One region of the Tepidibacillus sp. LV47 genome, then DNA from elsewhere that is predicted to be linked to it. Evidence: riboswitches for the same ligand, from Rfam matches in the RefSeq annotation. Region 1 holds a riboswitch; the other holds the start of a gene.
The links. Region 1 has a riboswitch for lysine ahead of ACMW72_RS07390 (aspartate kinase). Riboswitches for the same ligand answer to the same signal wherever they lie in the genome.

Region 1 (3,431 bases):
CAACTAGTTTAAAAAGGTTTCATTGAGTGAAACCAAAAAAAGGAATATTTTATCTCAAAATTCATTGTACTCCTCTATCCTAGCAAGCGTCAAAAAGGACATGAGTGAAAGAATCGGTATGAAACTCAGGAAATCATGGAAATATCGGCCTTTTTGGTTTTTTTTAAAAAAATTTAGAAAATATAAATCATTATATAAGAGATTAACATCCCTTCAAAGGTTTGAAGGGATGTTTCTAATTATTCCTGCCCTAATTCAAAAGCGTCATGTAAAACTTGGACTGCTTGTTTTGCTTGTGTCTTTGGAACTAAACAAGATACTTTGATCTCAGAAGTGGTCACCATATGAATAGGGATTCCTGCATCACTTAAGATCTTAAACATTTTTGCTGCTACTCCTGGATTGGAAATCATCCCTGCTCCTACAATCGAAACCTTCGCTAAGTGATGATCATGACTTACTTTTGCTTGTTCTCCTAATTTTTTTTCTAACACTTTTAAGGTTGGGCCAATATCTTGATCACTAATGGAAAACGATACATTAATTCGATCTTTTTCATAATCACTCGTAACAATCATATCGACGTTAATATTTTCATTCGCCAAAGTCGTAAATAAATCGGCTAAAGCATCAATTTTATTTTCTAAATCGACCACCTGAACGCGAGTCACATCTAGGTCATAAGCAACTCCTGTAACAACACGAACATTTTCCATTGATTTCTCCTCCTTAATTTCTGTTCCGGGAGTATCAACAAAACTAGAACGCACAACGAGTTTTACCCTATGGTGTTTGGCATTCTCAACAGATCTTGGATGTAATACGACTGCTCCTAAATTGGCAAGTTCAAGCATTTCATCATAACTAATTTCATTTAATTTTTTGGCATTCTTCACTACCCTTGGATCAGTGGTATATACCCCTTCAACATCGGTATAAATTTCGCAAACATCTGCATGTAAAGCTGCTGCTAATGCGACAGCACTTGTATCCGATCCACCTCTACCTAGAGTTGTGATTTCTTGATTGGAAATTCCTTGAAAACCAGCAACAATGACGATTTGATCTTTCTCTAATTCATGCAAAATTCGTTTCGTATCAATATTGGTAATTCTCGCTTTCCCATAAACCTCTTCTGTTTCAATCCCTGCTTGCCAACCGGTTAGAGAGATCGCACGATACCCCATCTCTTGTAAGGTCATGGCGAGTAGTGAGATGGATACTTGTTCCCCAGTCGTCATTAACATATCCAACTCTCTCGATGAAGGATGTGCAGAAATCTGATGAGCTAAATCGATCAACTCATCGGTATGATCCCCCATCGCTGAAACGACAACAACACATTGATGGCCCTGATCTTTTGTTTTAGCAATGATCTTAGCTACCGCTTTCATTCGGTCGACATTAGCTACCGAGGAACCACCAAATTTTTTTACAATGATCCCCATATCGCTCACCTCATTATACTTGCCAAATTTAAAAAACTGAAAAAATCCTTTGATAAACAAAAAACAACAGGTAGACTTTACCTGTTGTCAGTGACAACAAAAAGTCCTCCACCTCCCAAGATCAAGATAGTTCTCCACAGTTAAATTGGGATGGTTTAACTGTGACAGTCTTACACCTATTCGATGTAAGCCCAGCTATACTTATGCAGGTTCATAAGTACGCTTCGGCAAAATCCCCTTTTATCTACGTTCATCATTTACCCGTCATTCCCGTAGATGACTCATGAATTTTGCAACCCCTACCTCACAATGGAAAGTGAGGCAATCATTATTAAATTTTTTTGTATTATAACATAAATGACTCCTTTTGCAATATTTTTATCACTTTTTTTCTTCAGAGCACAAAAATTTTAAAATTTCCTTTGCTAACTTATCGCCAATTCCTATTTTCCGAAACTCTTCTACCGATGCTTCACGAATATTTTTAATCGAGCCAAAATGTTTTAATAATAATTTTTTTCTTTTCTCGCCAACACCTGGTATCTCATCTAATTGAGAATATAACATGCTTTTTGTTCGCGTTTGCCGATGAAAAGAGATGGCAAAACGATGAACCTCATCTTGGATTCGTTGTAAAAGGTAGAATTCTTGACTATTTCGCTCCATTGGAACAACCTTAGGGGGAGCACCGTAAAGCAATTCGGCAGTTTTGTGCTTTTCGTCTTTTTTCAGTCCTGCAACAGGAATGTTGAGACCCAGTTCATTTTCTAATACATTAACGGCTGCATTGATTTGTTGTTTGCCCCCATCAACGATAATTAAGTCTGGAAGGTTTAATCCCTCTTTTAAAATTCGCGTATATCTACGACGGATGACCTCTTGCATCGTATGAACATCGTCTGATCCCTCAACACTCATTACCTTATATTTGCGGTAGCTAGATTTGTCAGGATACCCATCGATAAATACAACCATCGCAGAAACAGCATCGGTACCTTGAATATTCGAGTTATCAAAAGCTTCAATGCGATGGGGAGTTTTGATTCTTAAAAGTTCCCCTAACCGTTCAACCGCTTGGATTGTTTTTGCCTCGTTTCTTGCATCTAAATTAAATTTTTCTTCTAAAGCAACTTTCGCATTTTCTATTGCCATATCCACTAATTTTCTTTTTGGACCTCTTTTTGGCTGATAAACTTTGATCTGTAACCATTCTTCTAAAAGTGCAAGATCGAGTTTAACTTCTTTTGGAAGCAAAATTTCTTTTGGCAGAACAGGGTTTGCAAAATAAAATTGGGTAATAAAAGACATAAAATCTTCTTCGATCGTTCCATAATAGGGAAACATTGAGACTTCTCGTTCAATTAAGTTACCTTGTCTCATATAAAAAACTTGAATACACATCCAACCTTTATCGGTGTAGACTCCAAAAACATCCCGATCCATTCGATCGTTTAAAGTGATCACTTGTTTTGACATAATATTTTCTATATCTTGTAATTGGTCACGATATTCTTTTGCCCGTTCAAACTCAAGATTTTCAGCTGCTTGTTCCATTTTTTTTCGTAATCCATCGGCAATCTCCTTATAATCCCCTTGTAAGAAACGAATAATTTTCTTCGTAATCTCTTCATATGTTTCTTGTTTCACTTCGAATTCACAGGGTGCTAAGCATTGTCCAAGATGGTAATAGAGACATACCCGATTGTTTAAATTTTTGCACTTTCGTAAGGGATAAAGTTTGTCTAATAATTTTTTCACTTGTTGCGCCGATCCAGCATTTGGATAAGGGCCAAAATATTTCGCCTTATCTTTTTTCACTTTTCTCGTGACTTCCAAACGAGGATGTTCGTCCGCCGTTAATTTGATATACGGGTAAGTTTTATCGTCCTTTAGCATGATATTGTAATGAGGGCGGTATTTTTTGATCAGATTGTTCTCTAAGATGAGTGCTTCCACATTGGAATCAGTAATAATATATTCGAA
Region 2 (3,431 bases), on a different contig from region 1:
TGATGGCTTTTCCGAAATCGGCGGTGGATCTATGCCTGATGTTAAGCTCAAGAGCAAATTGATAAGCCTAAAACCTCTTCATCTTCCCGTTCATCAATTTGAGCAGGAACTAAGGGTATCACCTCCACATATTATTGGACGAATCTTTGAAGAACAATTTGTCTTAGATGTTCGTACAATTGAAATAAAGGAGTTCGAATTTATTGTAGAAAAAATGAAAAGGATTATGAATCATACTTAAGGTTTCACAATGGATGGATCAAATTTATAAGTTACCATCAATTGTTCGGTTCTTGCCCCATCTTTTTGTAGAACATATAAAATCAAAGTTCCATATGGGCTGCTAGGATTTTGTTCTAATTTTATGGTATAGTTAAATTCTGCAAAACCCGCCGCATCTTTTTTAGAACTTAAAGGGAATTTTCCTTTGCTTAAGATATTATGTCCGTCTTCAAATTCATAATATAGTTCATTTACATCCAATTTTGCCTTCCCTTTAAGTACAAAACTCATTCCTAGTCTAACCGTTGAGTCAGGTAGTGGAGTATTAATAATAATCGTATCTCCTTTTTTTTGCTCAGTATCAAATTGCTGTTTTTGCTGCTGATCTGCTTCCTGGTTCCCTTGGTTTTTATCCTTTTGCTCCTGATTTAGTGATTGATTGGTTGCTTTAGGTTGAGACTGAGAATGCTGATCTAAAGAACAGCCCCCAAGCAAAACAATAAAAAGGATGAATAGATGAATCATGATCAAGGTGAGCCAATTTCTTTTATTTCTCAAAAAGATCACACCTTTCTAAATCCTCATTCCCTTTTCTTTACTTTCAATAATACGAGATATTTCTTTCTTTTTCAAACAAATAATCAAATTGAGTAAATACCTTATTCATTCCCAAAATGATACTTGTAAAAATTTTTTAGTTGACAGAAATACTTTTACTGAGTATCTTTAAATTATGGAAAGGAAAAATTGAATATTTTTTGACTAGATAGAGGTGCAGTACTTAAGAGTAGAGTTATTCATCATGGCAATTGGAATAACTTGAAAGGAAGTATTGCCGAAGTGTATGATTTTCGCCAAAAAATCATACGCTGGTTCTGTACAGAATATGTGCAGAACTGTCACAAACGTTCAAGTTTGTGGAGCGCTATCGATGGTCAAGAGTTTTTATTCCTTTTTAACTAAAGGATTAGAACCTTGAAGCATTGTTGGTGCTTCAGGTTTTTTTTTTTCAAAAATGAAGGAGGCTACTTATGAGATGAGACAAAAATTTCAAATCTTACTCTTTAGTATGTTATTTTTTATCAGTGGCTCGATACCTGTTTTTGCAGAAGAAGCGGAACAAGCTGCAAAAAATGCTAGTATATATGGTTTTTGGTCACTCATTCCACCTTTAATTGCAATTATACTCGCATTTATTACGAAGAATGTTGTGCTATCATTATTTCTTGGAGTTTTTTCAGGCGCATTTCTCCTCCAATTAAGCGCACATAACCCATTTATGTCGCTCATTCAGGCATTATTACAAGTTGTCCAATATATCCTAAATTCTCTTGCAGATCCTTGGAACGCCGGGATTATCTTGCAAGTATTAGCAATTGGAGGACTCATTGGTCTTGTAACCAAAATGGGTGGTGCTAAGGCTGTTGCTGAATCGTTAGCAAAACGAGCAAAAACTCCAAGGAGTGCGCAAATTATTACATGGCTGATGGGAATCTTAGTTTTCTTTGATGATTATGCGAATTCCCTGATTGTTGGTCCAATCATGCGACCTGTTACTGATAAACTAAAAATATCGAGAGAAAAACTCGCTTTTATTGTTGATGCAACTGCAGCTCCAATTGCTGGAATCATGGTTGTTTCCACTTGGATCGGATATGAAGTAGGTCTAATTAAAGATGCCTATTCCTCTATCGGTCAAACGGTTAACGCATATGGAGTATTCATTGATACCATTCCTTTCCGTTTTTATAATATTTTAATTTTAGTATTCATACTCGCAATCGCCTTAATGATGAGAGACTTTGGTTCGATGTATCAAGCAGAATATCGTGCCAGAACAACAGGAAAAGTTCTTGCCGATACAGCGAAACCAATGGCTGTCGATGACAAAGATAATCAACCAAAAGAAGGCATTCAACTAAGTGTTTGGACAGCAATTATACCGATCGGTTTATTAATGATTCTTTCATTTGCTGGTTTTTACTATAATGGTTATATGGCCATTGTAGGTGGGGAAGATAAGGAACTGATTCACTTTATTCAATCCCATCCATTCGCTTTAAAAACCATTCGTGAAACATTCGGTGCTTCAGATGCAAGTGTTGTATTATTTCAAGCCGCTTTATTCTCTAGTATCGTAGCCATTATTATGGGTGTTGCGAAACGAATCTTCACGGTTGGTGAAGCGATTGAAACTTGGATCAATGGAATGAAATCTTTACTGATTACCGGAGTCATCTTACTTCTCGCTTGGTCCTTAAGTAGTACAATGAAAGAGTTAGGAACTGCAAAATATCTAGTTGGTTTACTCTCTGATAAGTTACCAGCGTTTATCTTACCATCGATTATATTTATACTGGGAGCAATTATTTCCTTTGCGACAGGTACATCTTATGGTACGATGGGAATACTCATGCCACTTACTATTCCATTAGCTGCAGCATTATCACCGGATCCTAATTTCATTATCATGAGTGCTGGGGCTGTGTTAACTGGTGCAATCTTTGGTGATCATGCTTCACCAATTTCAGATACCACAATTCTTTCTTCGATGGGAGCAGGAAGTGACCATTTGGATCATGTGAGAACACAATTAGACTATGCACTCCCTGTTGCATTTATCACCGTCCTATTTGGGTATTTACCAGTAGGACTAGGGTTATCCGTATGGATCGCATTGCCAATTGCAATCCTAGCAATTTTCTTACTTGTTAGATTCGTTGGTAAACCTCTAGAATCAAATGAAAGGACAGTCCCTTATCCATTAAGAGAAGCAAAAAACGCTGAGTAAAGTACTCAGCGTTTTTATATTACACAATAAACCCCATCCGTTCCTTCACTTCTTTCATTTTGCGATTGGCGATTGAAGCTGCTCTTTCTGCACCTTCTTTCAAAATTTCAATTAATTCATCAGATTTTACTAATTCATAATAACGTTCCTGAATGGGTTTTAGTCCTTGAATAATCACTTCTGCCAAGTCTTTTTTTAAAGCTCCATACCCCTTCCCAGCATACATTTGTTCAAGCTCTTCAATCCTTTTTTCCGCAAACAAAGAGTAGATTGTTAAGAGATTACTAATCGCCGGTTGTTCTTCTGGATTATAACGGATGGTATTAAGAGAATCTGTTACAGCCCGAGAAATTTTCTTCCGAATCACATCAGGCTCATCTAAAATCGAAATAAAAGCTCCTTGATTTTCATCGCTTTT

Region 2: linked by a shared signal. The riboswitch ahead of ACMW72_RS06020 (Na+/H+ antiporter NhaC family protein) and the one ahead of ACMW72_RS07390 (aspartate kinase) in region 1 are both predicted to bind lysine.

What each region holds. Positions count from the first base shown of each region.
Region 1 covers NZ_JBLWIF010000005.1:59,968-63,398, forward strand. Annotated here, with positions in the region: gene ACMW72_RS07390 (aspartate kinase) at 240-1,448, opposite strand; lysine riboswitch at 1,568-1,758, opposite strand; gene uvrC (excinuclease ABC subunit UvrC) at 1,830-3,431, opposite strand, start outside.
Region 2 covers NZ_JBLWIF010000003.1:210,646-214,076, forward strand. Annotated here, with positions in the region: gene selA (L-seryl-tRNA(Sec) selenium transferase) at 1-241, shown strand, start outside; gene ACMW72_RS06015 (hypothetical protein) at 238-780, opposite strand; lysine riboswitch at 982-1,158, shown strand; gene ACMW72_RS06020 (Na+/H+ antiporter NhaC family protein) at 1,259-3,013, shown strand; gene trpS (tryptophan--tRNA ligase) at 3,033-3,431, opposite strand, start outside.